One region of the Actinosynnema sp. NPDC050801 genome, then DNA from elsewhere that is predicted to be linked to it. Evidence: riboswitches for the same ligand, from Rfam matches in the RefSeq annotation. Region 1 holds a riboswitch; the other holds the start of a gene.
The links. A riboswitch is a leader RNA that binds a small molecule or an ion and turns the genes downstream of it on or off. The one in region 1 is predicted to bind thiamine pyrophosphate.
Positions count from the first base shown of each region.

Region 1 (7,504 bases):
ACCGTCGGCCGGCCCCTCCGCCGGCGCCAGTGCCTCTGCGGCGTCCATCTGGCTCCTCAGCCGTGTCCCGTGCGTGGGTGCCATTACATCACGTGATCTTCGCGCGGGGCGGTTCATCGGTCGGCGCGTCCGATCCGACGCGCCGTTAGGCTGCACGCCATGGCAGTTCACCCCATCCGGATCGCCGGAGATCCCGTGCTCCACAACCCGACCCGCCCGGTCGAGGTGTTCGACGAGACGCTGCGCACGCTGGTCGACGACATGTACGAGACGATGGCGGCGGCGCACGGTGTCGGCCTCGCGGCCAACCAGATCGGGGTCGACCTGCGGTTGTTCGTCTACGACTGCCCGGACGACGAGGGTGTGCGGCACCGGGGGCTGGTGGTGAACCCGACGCTGGTGACGTCCGAGGTGCCGCTGGGGATGCCGGACCCGGACGACGATTTCGAGGGCTGCCTGTCGGCGCCGGGCGAGTCGTACCCGACGGGTCGGGCGTCGTGGGCGAAGGTGACCGGGTTCGACGGTGACGGCAAGCCAGTGGAGGTCGAGGGCACCGGGTTCTTCGCGCGCTGCCTGCAGCACGAGACCGATCACCTGGACGGGTTCATCTACCTGGACCGGCTGGTGGGGCGGCACAAGCGGGCGGCGCGGAAGATGCTCAAAGCCAACGGTTGGGGTGTGCCGGGTCTGTCGTGGGACCCGGCGACCTCGGAGGACCCGTTCGCGGACGACGAGGACGACTGACCGCCGACCGACGACGTGAGGAAGGCGCCGGCCGTGGTCCATGACCGACTCGTGCGCATCCACAGCCCTGAGTTCCGGGCGATGTCCGAGCGGGTCCTGCGGGCCACCGAGCTCACCTCCCGCCTCAACGTCCTGCCCTTCGAGGACGAGGTGGGCAAGGCGGAGCTGTGGGAGCGGATCCTCGGCCGGCCGTTGCCGCCGAAGGTGACGATCTACCCGCCCTTCTACACCGACCACGGGCTGCGCCTGGACCTGGCGGACCGCGTGTTCGTCAACCAGAACTGCACGTTCCTGGACTACGCGGGCATCCGGCTCGGTGAGCGCGTGATGGTCGGGCCGAAGGTCACGTTCATCACCGTCGGCCACCCGGTCGATCCCGAGGAGCGGCGGGGGTGGTTGACCGGTGGGCCCATCGACGTGGCGGAGAACGTGTGGATCGGCGCCGGTGCCACGATCCTGCCGGGTGTCACGATCGGGCGCGACGCGGTGATCGCGGCGGGCGCGGTCGTGGCGGACGACGTTCCGCCGGCGAGCCTGGTGACCGGGGTCAAGGCCGCCGTCCGCCGCCAGTGGTGACGGCGGCGTGGCGCGGTGCCCGGGGCCGGTCGGTGTCCTAGACCGGGTCGGCGGCCGGTTCGCCCGGGCCGGGGTGCGCCGCGCTCTGGAGCGGTTCCGCGGTGGTGCGCTGGTCGCGTGAGGGCTTCGGGTGGTGGTCGGCGCGGGGTGGGCGCTCGGGCCGCCGCCAGGGCAGTTCGGGGTAGGTCACCAGTTCGACGTGGGTGGTGCAGCGGGCGAGTTCGCCGTAGGCGCCGGCGAGCACGGCGGCTCGGACGCGCCGCACCTCGCCGACCGTCGGCAGCTCCCCCACCAGCAGGAACGGCAGCAGCAGCCGCCACGCGCCGACGGTGGCGGCACGGCCGCGGTGCGGTGCCCGCAGCGTCGCCCGGGCCACGCGCAGCGCGTGCTCGCTCGCGGTGATCGACGACGGGTGCCCGGCGTGGTCCCAGGACCAGCGCAGGCCGTCGGCCATGGCGCACCGGACGCAGTCGACGGGCCCGGTGGCGGGTTCCTCGCCGCACTGGGAGCACGCGAGGAGGGTCATCGCCCAGTCGGTGCAGGTCCAGGGGTGTCGTCCCACCTCGTCGGCGAGCACGAGCTCGGCCAGTTCGCGTTCGCCCGCGCCGCCCTCGGCGAGCTGTTCGGCGGCGAGCAGCTCCTGCCAGTCGAGCAGCCAGTACTGGTCCACGAGTTCGGCGCAGTACCGGCACGCGGGGTAGCCGCGGCCGGCCAGGTCGCCGCACGACGGGCACGGCGAGACGACGGCGGGGCGGGCCACGCGCCGGGCGCCGGGCGGGAACGGCTGGTGATCAGCCACGCGGAGAAAGGTACGCGCAAAAGGTGGCGCTTGGCATCCGCACCTTGGCATCGGCACCGGGCCGTGGCTATGGTCAGCTCGGTAGCTCGACACGTACCGACAACTCAACACGCGGGAGCTCGCGCCACAGCGGGCTGAGAGGGCGGCTGGGACTTCGAGGTCCCGGTGCCGCCGACCGCCGGAACCTGACCGGGTAATGCCGGCGTAGGGAGGAATGCAGTGACGGCACTCGACGACCGTTCGGTCAAGCCCAGTGTCACCACCGGGCCCATCTCGGGTTCGCACAAGGTCTACCGCGAGGTGGACGAGGGTGTGCGGGTTCCGTTCCGCAGGGTGGAGCTGACCAACGGCGAGCACGTCGACCTGTACGACACCTCCGGTCCGTACACCGACGACAACGCGACGATCGACGTCCACAGTGGACTTCCGGCGTTGCGCGCGGGCTGGGTGGCGGGGCGCGAGCCGGTCGACGGGGCGGTGACCCAGCTGGCGTACGCCAAGGCCGGGATCATCACGCCGGAGATGCGGTTCGTGGCGGCCCGCGAGAACATGAGCCCGGAGTTCGTCCGCGACGAGGTGGCCATCGGCCGGGCGGTCATCCCGCTCAACCGCAACCACCCCGAGGCCGAGCCGATGATCATCGGCAAGAAGTTCCTGGTCAAGATCAACGCGAACATCGGCAACTCGGCCGTGTCGTCCTCGATCGAGGACGAGGTGGAGAAGATGGTGTGGGCGTCGCGGTGGGGCGCCGACACGATCATGGACCTGTCCACGGGCAAGCGGATCCACGAGACGCGCGAGTGGATCATGCGCAACTCGCCGGTGCCGATCGGCACGGTGCCGATCTACCAGGCGCTGGAGAAGGTGGACGGCGATCCGGCGAAGCTGTCGTGGGAGGTCTACCGCGACACCGTGGTCGAGCAGGCCGAGCAGGGCGTCGACTACATGACGGTGCACGCGGGCGTGCTGCTGCGGTACGTGCCGCTGACCGCGCGCCGGGTGACCGGCATCGTGTCCCGCGGCGGGTCGATCATGGCGGCGTGGTGCCTGGCGCACCACCAGGAGAGCTTCCTCTACACGCACTTCGAGGAGCTGTGCGAGATCCTGCGCGAGTACGACGTCACGTTCTCGCTGGGTGACGGGCTGCGGCCGGGTTCGATCGCGGACGCCAACGACGAGGCCCAGTTCGCCGAGCTGCGCACGTTGGGCGAGCTGACCCACATCGCCCGGGCGCACGACGTGCAGGTGATGATCGAGGGCCCGGGTCACGTGCCGATGCACAAGATCGCGGAGAACGTGCGGTTGGAGGAGGAGTGGTGCGGCGAGGCGCCGTTCTACACCCTCGGGCCGCTGGCCACGGACATCGCGCCCGCGTACGACCACATCACGTCGGCGATCGGGGCGGCGCAGATCGGCTGGTTGGGCACCGCGATGCTCTGCTACGTCACGCCCAAGGAGCACCTGGGCCTGCCCAACCGGGATGACGTGAAGACGGGCGTGATCACGTACAAGATCGCGGCGCACTCGGCCGACCTGGCCAAGGGCCACCCGGGCGTGCAGGACTGGGACGACGCGCTGTCGAAGGCGCGGTTCGAGTTCCGGTGGGAGGACCAGTTCAACCTGTCGCTGGACCCGGACACGGCGCGGTCCTACCACGACGAGACGTTGCCCGCGGCGCCGGCGAAGACGGCGCACTTCTGCTCGATGTGCGGGCCGAAGTTCTGCTCGATGAAGATCACCCAGGACGTGCGGCGGTACGCGGAGGAGCGCGGTCTGTCCACTGTGGAGGCGATCGAGGCGGGGATGTCGGAGAAGTCGCACGAGTTCACCGACCACGGCAACAAGGTCTACCTGCCGGTGGTGGACTGACCGATGGCGTCCACGCCACCGAGGGTCCTCACCATCGCCGGGTCCGATTCCGGCGGTGGTGCGGGCCTGCAGGCCGACCTGCGCACGTTGTTCGCGTGCGGTGTGCACGGGATGACGGCGGTCACGGCGGTGACCGTGCAGAACTCGTTGGGCGTGACCGGGTACACCGAGGTGCCGCCGGACGTGGTGGCGGCGCAGATCGAGGCGGTGGCCGGCGACATCGGGGTGGACGCGGCCAAGACCGGGATGCTGGCGTCGGCGGCGATCATCGAGGCGGTCGCGTCGGCGCTGGACCGGGTGTACGTCGGGCCGTTCGTGGTGGACCCGGTGGCGGCGTCGATGCACGGGCACCAGCTGCTGGCCGACGACGCGCTGGACGCGTTGCGGGCGTTGCTGTTCCCGCGGGCGACGCTGGTGACGCCGAACCTGGACGAGGTACGGCTGCTCACCGGCATCGAGGTGCGCAGCCGTGCCGACCAGCGCAAGGCCGCCGAGGCGCTGCACGCGATGGGCCCGCGGTGGGTGCTGGTGAAGGGCGGGCACCTGTGGGACGACCCGGAGTGCCTGGACGTGCTGTTCGACGGTGCGGAGTTCATCGAGCTGCTCGGGCCGCGTTACGACGTCAAGCACACCCACGGCAGCGGTGACACGTTGGCGTCGGCGATCGCGTCGCAGCTGGCGCGGGGTGCGGACGTGCCGACGGCGGTGCGGTTCGGCAAGGACTTCATCGTCCGCTCGGTCGCGGCCGCGTACCCGTTGGGTGGCGGTGTCGGTCCGGTGTCGCCGTTGTGGCGGTTGGAGGGGTAGCGGCGGGACGTCGGCCGGGTGCCGCGTCACCGGTTCTCAGGTTGCTTTAAGGCACCCGCGTGGAACTCGTGCGTCTTGTAAGGCATGAGCGCACGGCAGGACGCGTACGTCGCCGAGTTGGTGTTGAGCCAACCTGAGGCGGTGGCGGTGTTGTTCGGCGGTTCGGTGCTGCTGGGCGCGATCGGGTTGGTGGTGGCGCGGCGGCGCGGTTGGGCGGTGGCGCCCGCCGTGCTGGCCGGGTGCGGCTTGGCGCTGGCGCTGGCGGTGACCCTGGCCAGACCCGGCGGGTCGCTGTCGATCGCCACGACCGATCCGATCGGCATGTGCGTCGGCAACGAGTTCTCGCTCACCGGGTCGCTGGAGCGGCTGAACCTGGTGATGCTGGCGCCGTTCGCGTTCTTCGCCACCCTGGCCACCCGGCGTCCGTTCGCGGTGTTCGCCGTGTCGGGGCTGTTCAGCGGGGCGGTGGAGTTCGTGCAGGCGGTGACCGCGATCGGGGTGTGCGAGGCGCAGGACTTCTACAACAACACCGTCGGCGCGCTCGGGGCCGTCGTGGTGGCCGCGCTGCTGACCTCGCTCGCGCCGCGCAGGCCGAGCACGCCGCTGGCGGAGCAGACGACCGCACCGCCGGCACGCCCGGTCCACGCCGGTTACGCCCGACCGCCGGAACCGCAGGACCAGCCGTCGCCTGCCTCCGACCTGCGATAGTCGTCGCATGTCCGAGGTTGATCAAGCCGTCGTGCTGCCGCCGCGAATTCGTCCCGGGGATCGTGTCCGGCTGGTTTCGCCGGCCAGTTTTCCCAGTGACGAGATGCTCGCGGAAGCCGTGCGGACGCTGGTCGGCTGGGGGCTGACCGCGGAAGTCGGGGAGCACGCGCTCGACCGTCACGGTTACATGGCCGGCCGGGACGAGGACCGCCTGGCCGATCTCAACGACGCCTACCGTGATCCCGGGGTGCGCGCGGTGATCGCCACGCGTGGTGGCGCGGGCGCGTACCGCATCGCCGACGGCATCGACTTCGCCGCCGTGCGGGCCGACCCGAAGCCGCTGGTCGGGTTCAGCGACATCACCAACCTGCACCTCGCCCTGTGGCGGCACTGCCGGATCGCCGGGATCCACGGGTGGCTGGTCGGGCCCCGCTCCGCGGAGGCGACGCGGAGGCTCTTGCTGAGCGGTGAACCCACCGTCCTGCACCGGGATCCGGGAGCGCTCACGGCGGCCGTCGAGGTCTCCGGCACGGCCGCGGGACACCTCGTCGGCGGGCACCTCGGCTCTGTCGTCGGGTTCATCGGCGCCGGACTGCCCAGCCTGGACGGCGCGATCCTGTTCCTCGAAACGCCGCGCACCATCGGACTGGGGCAGGTCGATCGGCACCTGACGCACCTCATGCGGTCCGGCTCGCTGCGCGGCCTTCGCGGGGTCGCGCTCGGCCGGTTCCCCGGCTTCGAGGACTACACCGACCGGGGCTGGAACGTGATCGACGTGCTGCGGGACCGCCTGGGTGCGCTGGGCGTCCCGGTGCTCGGCGGCGTCGACGTCGGCCACGGCGACGATCCGCTGTCCGTGCCACTGGGACCGGTCGCGGAACTGGACGTGGACGCGGGCACGCTCACCGTCGGGCCCGCGGTCCACTGACGTCGCCGTCAGCTGGTCTCGCCGACCAGTTCCTCCAACGCGGGCAGGGCGTTGACCAGGGCGTCGCGGTGCTCCGGGGTCAGCTGCTCGATGCGCCGCTGCAACTCCCGCACCCGCGCCGACCGCACACCCGACACCATCGTCACGCCCTCCGGCGTGGGCGTCGCCAACCAGGCCCGCCCGTCCTGCGGGTCCGGCTCCCGCCGCACGTACCGGGCCTCCACGAGGGCCGCCACGATCCGCGACAGCGTCGGCGGTGCGACACCCTCCTTCGCCGCGAGGTCACCCAGCCGCATCGGGCCGCACTGCGCCAACGTCGCCAACGCCGACACCGCACCCGGGCCGAGGCCGGGTGACCCGGTGCGGCGCAGCAGCCGGGACAGCCTGCCGATCGCGAGGTACAGCCGGGCGGTGGCGTCCTCGACCTGGTCGGCCATCACGGCACTCCTCCTCGGGGCAGACGGACACAACGAAGCATCCATCATGCCGTGCCACGCAATCACCTCATTGCCGGACTCGACGCGTGCGCCCAGAATCGCTTCGGGATCCGACCCGCCAACCGCGCCAACCGACCGGCCTCCACGCCCGCGCGCATCGCCGCCGCCATCCGTTCGGGGTCCTGCGCCCTGGTCACCGCGGTCGCCAACAGCACGGCCGAACAGCCCAACTCCATCGCCAACGCCGCATCCGACGCCGTGCCGACGCCCGCGTCCAGCACTACGGGCACCGACGCGCGGGACACGATCAGCTCGATGTTGTGCGGGTTGCGGATGCCCAGCCCCGTCCCGATGGGAGACCCCAGCGGCATCACGGCGGCGCAGCCGACCTGCTCCAACCGCAACGCCAGCACCGGGTCGTCCGACGTGTACGGCAGCACCACGAACCCGTCGTCGACCAGCTTCTCCGCCGCGTCCAACAACTCCACCGGGTCGGGCAGCAGCGTCTGGTCGTCGGCGACGACCTCCAGCTTCACCCAGTTCGTCTCCAACGCCTCCCGCGCCAGCCGCGCGGTGAGCACGGCTTCGGCGGCGGTGCGGCAACCGGCGGTGTTGGGCAGGGCGGCGATGCCCAGC
Region 1 covers NZ_JBFAQZ010000001.1:707,791-715,294, reverse strand. The annotation lists gene AB0K14_RS03585 (DUF3263 domain-containing protein) at 1-48, opposite strand, end outside; gene AB0K14_RS03580 (peptide deformylase) at 160-744, shown strand; gene AB0K14_RS03575 (DapH/DapD/GlmU-related protein) at 778-1,320, shown strand; gene AB0K14_RS03570 (hypothetical protein) at 1,358-2,119, opposite strand; TPP riboswitch at 2,221-2,347, shown strand; gene thiC (phosphomethylpyrimidine synthase ThiC) at 2,339-3,988, shown strand; gene thiD (bifunctional hydroxymethylpyrimidine kinase/phosphomethylpyrimidine kinase) at 3,992-4,795, shown strand; gene AB0K14_RS03555 (VanZ family protein) at 4,880-5,503, shown strand; gene AB0K14_RS03550 (LD-carboxypeptidase) at 5,511-6,431, shown strand; gene AB0K14_RS03545 (MarR family transcriptional regulator) at 6,440-6,868, opposite strand; gene AB0K14_RS03540 (thiazole synthase) at 6,931-7,504, opposite strand, start outside.

Region 2 (7,504 bases), on a different contig from region 1:
GCGACTGTGGCGGGCCAGGGCGAAGACGCCCCCCGCGGTGGCGAGCATGGCCAGGGCGGAGGCGGTGAATACGACGATGTCGGTGGTCATGCGATTTACCCCTTGCGTTGATCTCCCACTCGTCTTGACGTCCGGGTACCCGGTTTCGTGGCCCGACAGTCGTGTAATTCACACGATCGTGGAGGTAGGGCAGTGAGTTCGCGCGCACTTGAAGGGCGAGTGCTCGCCTTCGCACCGTGGATCCTGGGCTTGTCCCTGCTGGGACACCTGGCCATGGTGGCGTTCCAGACGAAGATGACCATGGTGGACCTGATGGTCTACCGGAACGCCTCACCGGAGCTGTTCACCGGCCTGCTCTACGACTGGCGCCTCAAGGAGTTCTCCGACCAGTTCGCCCTGCCGTTCACGTACCCGCCGTTCTCCGCGCTGGTCTTCGTGCCGTTGTCGTGGATCTCCTGGGGCGCGGCCCGGTGGTTCTGGCAGCTGGTCAGCCTCGCCTGCCTGTGGTTCACCACCCGCAAGTCGCTCCAGCTCGTCGGCGCCAACGACCCGCGCCGCGCGATGCTGTGGACCGGCCTGTTCGTGTGGGTCGAACCGGTGCGCACCACGCTGAACTACGGCCAGATCAACCTGGTCCTGGCGGCCCTCCTGCTCGGCACGATGGTCAGCGCGCGCGGCTGGGTGCAGGGCGCGGGCGTCGGGATCGCGGCCGGGTTGAAGCTCACGCCCGCCATCTCCGGCCTCTACTTCCTGGTCACCCGTCGCTACCGGGCGGCCGCGTGGTCGATCGCGGCGTTCTTCGGCACGGTCGGGCTCGGCTACCTGATCTCGCCGAGCCAGTCGAACGAGTACTGGTTCCACCTGCTCGGGGACGCCTCCCGCGTCGGCCCGGTCGGCTCGGCGATCAACCAGTCGCTGCGCGGCGCGCTGTCCCGCTCGGTCGGGTACGACATCGAGACCGGCCCGATCTTCCTGGGCGCGGTGGTGGTGGCGGCGGTGCTCGCCGGGTTCGCCCTGCACGCCGCGGTGAGGGCGAAGGACACGTTGGCGATGATCGTGTCCGTCCAGTTCCTCGGCCTGCTCGTGTCGCCGATCTCGTGGAGCCACCACTGGGTGTGGGCGGTGCCCGCCCTGATGTGGCTGGTCCACGCGGCCGGGCACCGGCTGGCGAAGATCACCGCGGTCGCGTGGGTCCTGGCCGTCGGCAGCTACCTGATCTCGTTCCTGCTCAAGGCGCAGCCGTCGATCTGGATCATCCCCCGCCCCTGGTACTACTCGGCGCTGGGCTGGGTGTACCCGGCGGTGGGCCTGCTCACGCTCGTCACGATCGCCGTGGTGCTGCGGGAGCGGACCCGGCGGTCACAGGAAGACGTCGAGCACCCCGTCGATCTCCTCCGCGAGTGACACGTCCAGGGCGGTGATCCCGCCGCTGGAGTGCGTGGCGCACCGGAACGTCAGCGTGCGCCAGCGGATGTCGATGTCGGGGTGGTGGTTGTCGTTCTCCGCGATCTCGGCCACCCGGTTCACCACCTGGAGCGCCTGGGCGAAGCTCTCCAGCTCCACCGTGCGCACGAGCGCGGCGTCCTGCGCCCGCCACGAGGGCAGCGAGGTCAGCGAGGCGGTCACCTGGTCGTCGGTCAGCAGCTCGGCCATGGCCCTGATCGTCCCACCGCGCGGGGTAGGCTGCGCGTTCGCCACGGGAGTCCGGTGCTGCGCCGGGCTGAGAGGAAGGCGCGCGAGCCTTCGACCGTCCACACCTGATCCGGGTCATGCCGGTGTAGGGAGAGATGATGTTCCGACGAGTGCTGCCCGCCGTGACCGCGTTCGCGCTGCTCACGGCCTGTTCGGTGACCACGTCCAGCACACCTCCGCCGGGGGAGCGGGTCGTCACCCTGGTGACGCACGACTCGTTCGCCGTCAGCCCGGAGCTGCTGGAGAAGTTCAAGACCGACACCGGCATCACGATCAAGCACCTGGCCAGCGGTGACGCCGGTGAGGTCACCAACAAGCTGGTGCTGACCAAGGAGGCCCCGATCGGCGACGTCGCCTTCGGCGTGGACTCCACGTTCGCCTCCCGCGCCCTCAAGGAAGGTGTGTTCGCCGAGTACGCGAGCCCCGAGGCGCAGAAGGGCGCGCAGCGCTACCAGCTCGACCCGCCGAACCGGCTGCACGCGGTCGACGTCGGCGACGTGTGCCTGAACATCGACGTCGCCGCGTTCAAGGACATCGGCGCGCCGGAGCAGTACTCCGACCTGGTCGACCCGAAGTACAAGGACATGCTGGTCGTCGAGGACCCGGCCACGTCCTCGCCGGGCCTGGCGTTCCTGCTCGGCACCATCGCGCGGTTCGGCGAGCAGAGCTGGACCGGCTACTGGGGTCAGCTCAAGGCCAACGGGGTGAAGGTCGTCAGCGGCTGGGAGGAGGCCTACACCCAGGACTTCTCCGGCTCCAGCGGCAAGGGGCCGCGGCCGATCGTGGTGTCCTACGCGTCGTCGCCGTCGGCCGAGATCGGTGACGACGGCACGCCGCGCACCAAGGCGCTGCTGGACACCTGCTACCGCCAGGTCGAGTACGCGGGCGTGCTGAACGGCGCGAAGAACCCCGAGGACGCCAAGAAGGTCGTGGACTTCCTGCTGGGCGAGCAGGTGCAGGCCGACGTGCCGGGCCAGATGTACGTCTACCCGTCGCGGGAGGGCGTCGCGCTGCCCGAGGCGTGGACGAAGGCCGCGCCGCAGCCCGCCACCGCGCGGTCGCTGCCCGCCGCCGAGGTCGACGCGAACCGCGAGCGGTGGGTGCAGCAGTGGCGCACGTTGGTCCAGGGCTGAGCCCGAGGCTGACCTGGTCGCTCGCCGCGCTGCTGCCCCTGGCGTTCCTCGGGGTGTTCTTCGCGTGGCCGGTGCTGGCGATCGTCGGGCTCGGCCTGGGCGAGGGCGGCGTGCTGCCGGTGCTGGCCCGCGCCGACACGTGGGACCTGGTCGGGTTCACCCTCGGCCAGGCCGCCGCGGCGACGGCGTTGGCGCTGGTCACGGGCATGCCGATGGCGTTCCTGCTGGCCCGCTGCCGGGTGTGGGGCACGGGGGTGGTGCGGGCGGCGGTGATGGTGCCGTTCGTGCTGCCGACCGTGGTCGTGGGCCTGGCGTTCCGGGCGTTGTGGCCCGACGGCGGTGTGCTGCCGATCGTGCTGGCCAACGCGTTCTTCAACGTCGCCGTGGTCGCCCGCACGGTCGGCGGCCTGTGGGCGCGGGTCGACCGGCGCGCGGAGGACGCGGCACGGGCGCTGGGCGCGTCACGCGTGCGCACGTTCACCTCCGTCGTGCTGCCGTCGTTGGCGCCGGCGATCGGGTCGGCGGCCTCGGTGGTGTTCCTGTTCTGCGCCACCAGCTTCGGCGTCGTGCTGGTGCTCGGCGGCGCGCGCCACCGCACGTTGGAGACCGAGATCTACCTGCGCACGGTGGAGCTGTTCGACCTGTCGGGCGCCGCCGCGCTGTCGTTGCTGCAGTTCGTCGCGGTGGTCGCGGTGCTGGTGATCGGCGGTCTGGCGCGTCGCAGGCGGGAGAAGGCCCTGTCGCTGCGGGTCGAGCCACCCCGTCGGCCCACCGGCGGCGAGTGGGGCGTGGTCGTGGCGGCGTGGCTGGTGGTGGCCGCGCTGCTCGCCCCGGTCGTGGGGTTGCTGCTCAGGTCGCTGGCCACCGACGACGGCTGGAGCCTCGCCGGGTACGCGGCGCTCGCGGGCACGGGGGAGCGCGGCACGCTGGCGGTCTCCGGGCTGGACGCGGCGGTGAACTCGGTGCGCACGGCCACCGACGCCACGCTGGTGGCGCTGCTGGTCGGCGTCGTGTCGGCGGTGGTGCTGGTGGGCCTGCGGCGGCACGGGTCGTGGTTCGCGGAAACGCTGGACACGGCGTTGATGCTGCCGCTGGGCGTGTCCGCGGTGACGCTCGGCTTCGGCTACCTGATCACGATGGACGCCCTGCCCGGTGACTTCCGCACGTCACCGCTGCTGGTGCCGTTGGCGCAGGCGCTGGTGGTGACGCCGCTGATCGTGCGGATCGTGCTGCCGGTGCTGCGGGCCGTGGACGAGCGGCTGCGGCAGGCGGCGGCGACGTTGGGCGCGAACCCGTGGCGGGTGTGGCGCGAGGTGGACCTGCCGCTGGCGTCGCGGTCGCTGCTGGCGGCGGCCGGGTTCGGGTTCGTGGTGGCGTTGGGCGAGTTCGGCGCGACCAGCTTCCTGGCCCGGCCGGACGCGCCGACGTTGCCGGTGGTGATCGCGCGGCTGATGTCGCGGCCGGGTGAGCTGAACAGCCAGATGGCCTACGCGGCGTGCGCGTTGCTGATGGTCGTGACCACGGTGGCGGTGCTGGTGATCGAGCGGTTGCGCGTGCCGAGCGGCGGGGAGTTCTGATGTCGTTGCGGGTCGACGGGGTGAGCGTGAGCTACGGCGGCGTGGCCGCGGTGTCCGGTGTGGACCTGTCGATCGCGGACGGCGAGGTGGTGGCGCTGCTCGGGCCGTCCGGGTGCGGCAAGTCGACGTTGCTGCGCGCGGTGGCCGGGTTGGAGCCGCCGGGCGCCGGGACCGTGTCGTGGGACGGCGTCGACCTGGCCGGGACGCCCGTGCACCGGCGTGGTTTCGGGCTGGTGTTCCAGGACGGTCAGCTGTTCCCGCACCGGGACGTGGCGGGCAACGTCGCGTTCGGCCTGCGGATGCGGGGGGTGGAGCGGGAGGCGCGGGAGAAGCGGGTGGCGTCGCTGCTGGAGCTCGTGGGCCTGGCCGGGTTCGGGCGGCGGCGGGTCACGTCGTTGTCCGGGGGCGAGCAGCAGCGGGTGGCGCTGGCCCGTGCGCTGGCGCCCCGGCCGAAGCTGCTGCTGCTCGACGAACCGCTGTCCGCGCTGGACCGGGCGTTGCGGGAGCAGCTGGCGGTGGACCTGGCGCGGCTGCTGCGGGAGACGGGCGCCACGGCGCTGGTGGTGACGCACGACCACGACGAGGCGTTCACGGTGGCCGACCGGGTGGCGGTGATGCGCGCGGGTCGGATCGTGCAGGTCGGCGTGCCGACCGAGGTGTGGCGGCGGCCGGTCGACGTGGAGACCGCGAGGTTCCTCGGCTGCGGCAAGGTCCTGTCCGCCGACGTGGCCCGGGACCTGGTGGGCGTCCACGCGCGGGTCGGTTTGCGGGCGACGGCGTTGCGCGTCGACCCGGACGGCCCGATCGGGGCGGAGGTGCTGCAACGCGTCCACCGCCGTGACCACGTCCGGCTGCTGGTGCGGCTGGACGGCGAGGACTTCGAGGCCGTGGCGCCGGTGGCCGAGCCCCCGTCGCCCGGTGACCGGGTCACGCTGTCCGTGGACCACGACGGGGTGGCGGTCATCGGTTGAGCCCGGTGGCCCAGCCCCGTGGCTCAACCCAAGAATCGGCCCAGGAGCTTGCCGACCACGAAACCGGCGGCCTCGCCGAGGCCTTCCACGACCGAGGCCATGAACCCTCGGAAGCTGGTCTCGGTCCGCTTGGCGAAGAGGTTGTTGGCCTTGGCGCTGCCCTCAAGGATGTCGAGCAGCCGTCGGCACGTGTCGACGAGCCGGTCGATGGCCAGGTGGACGTCGCCGGCCGAGAACGCGTGACCGCACGAGCAGTGGAACGTGGATGACATGATGTCCCACGGCTCATCGCAGGAACCGCACTTGACCATTCGCGAGCGCGGTTCGACTTCCACGTCGCCGGCACAGCCCTGATGACGTGAAGTTTCCCAGGACGAGCCGCACGATGGGCATTCGGGAAAGGGCAGCGGCAGGTAGGTGCGTGCGGTCGTCACGGCCGCAGCCGATTTGCCTTGGCCCGTTCGATACCGTTCTGCCACCCCTTGTTCACCGCATACCGCATGTCGCGGATGAATTCGTCGATGTTCTTCACCGTGTAGCCGAGCATCTCCGCGATCGACTGGAGGGCCACGGAACAGAACTTGCGGAACGAGACCTCGTCGGCGGCGAGCCGCCGCGTGTCGCTGGCGCTCATCTTCCCCATGAAGGAGTGAAGTCGGTCGGCGATCACGTCCCACTCGGCGTCGCCCGGTGAGATGTCGTGGCTCACGGCGCCCGCCGCCCGTCATCGGCGTGCCGGCGGTTCGACTTGATCCACTCGAGCAGGCGCGGGTCGACCAGGTCCGTGAAGTCGGCGACGTCTGCGACCCGGCCCAGCAACCACGCCCGGTTCTCCGGCGCGTGCGCGCCGACCTTCTCCATCAGCAACTCTAGGTTGTACCGGCGGGTCGCCGAGTAGCAGACCACGCTGTCCTGCGCCCGCGGCACCTCGGCACCGAGGGCTTCTTCGAGGAACCTCGTGTAGAGGTGGATCGTCTCCTCCTGCTCCGGGCTCGGGATATTGGCCTGCTTGAGCCATGCCGTCTCGCCCGGGTGGACCCGGTCGATCTTGTTCGCGGCGAATACGATTTTGTCGATCAGGCTGGCGCCTCCCATCCGGCGCAACCGGCGCAACGCCACCTCGATGGGCGAGATGGTCCGACTGGGCGCGTCGACGACCCAGATCGCGACGTCGACCTTGGGCAGGGTGTCGAAGTAGGTGTCGTAGTGCCGCTCGTCGGCCGCGAGGTTCTCGCCGAGGCCCGGCATGTCGTAGACGATCATGCTGCCCCGCCGGCCGGTGTACTCGAACAGGTCACCCTCGAGCGGCTGCGCGAACTGCGTGCACGGCCGGTAGTGGCCCACGGCGGCGCCGGCGTTGAACAGCGCGTTGATGGTGGACGATTTGCCGACCCCGGCGAGGCCGATCAAGGCGATCGTCGGTAACGGCGCCTCGTCCATCTTCTGCTGCAAGGAGCTCTCCGTGTTCGCCCACTGCTCGTCAGTCACCTGCGGGTTGCCGACGCGTAGCAGTTCCATGGCTTTTTTGAGTTGCTTCTTCGGGTCGAACATCGATCGCTGCCCCACTTCAACCGGTCGGCGCGTCTTGTCGGAAATGGCAAGCGCGCAATGCGCTTTTGTTTTGTCTGCTCGCCCCTGTGTCGTGGAGTGCGACGACCGTGTTACAAACCGTTCGGAGCCTTTCCGCAAAAGCAGGGGTCCCCTGGGCGGGGACCCCTGCGGAGCGTCGTCGGGAAGGCTCAGCTGGAGCCGGAGATCTTCCAGTAGCCGACGGTGGGCAGGGTGTCCGGTCCGACCGGGCCCCTACCCCAGAAGTAGTCGTCGAAGTTCGCGATCCACGAGCTGCCGATCGGCCCCATGGTCGCCCACCGCACCCACGACGGCTGGGTGTCGATCGACGCCTGGGCCCACGCCACGCGCACCTTCATCGGCCGCAGGAAGTTCAGGAACGGCCTGCGCAGCAGGTAGTTGCCGTACCGGGAACCGAACCCGCTGCTCTGCACCACCCCGGTCTCGAAGCTGTTGATCTGGTGCAGCCCCCGGAACGCCGGGCCCCACCGCTGCCACCACATCTGGCCGCTCGCCGCGTTCTGCAGCAGGTTCGGCGTGTACAGGCTCATCCACTCGGCGT
Region 2 covers NZ_JBFAQZ010000011.1:203,724-211,227, reverse strand. The annotation lists gene AB0K14_RS24750 (mannosyltransferase) at 220-1,404, shown strand; gene AB0K14_RS24745 (4a-hydroxytetrahydrobiopterin dehydratase) at 1,360-1,653, opposite strand; TPP riboswitch at 1,687-1,803, shown strand; gene AB0K14_RS24740 (thiamine ABC transporter substrate-binding protein) at 1,791-2,825, shown strand; gene AB0K14_RS24735 (iron ABC transporter permease) at 2,855-4,402, shown strand; gene AB0K14_RS24730 (ABC transporter ATP-binding protein) at 4,402-5,373, shown strand; gene AB0K14_RS24725 (hypothetical protein) at 5,397-5,807, opposite strand; gene AB0K14_RS24720 (hypothetical protein) at 5,804-6,082, opposite strand; gene AB0K14_RS24715 (GTPase) at 6,079-6,924, opposite strand; gene AB0K14_RS24710 (DUF6345 domain-containing protein) at 7,113-7,504, opposite strand, start outside.
Region 2: linked by a shared signal. The riboswitch ahead of AB0K14_RS24740 (thiamine ABC transporter substrate-binding protein) and the one ahead of thiC (phosphomethylpyrimidine synthase ThiC) in region 1 are both predicted to bind thiamine pyrophosphate.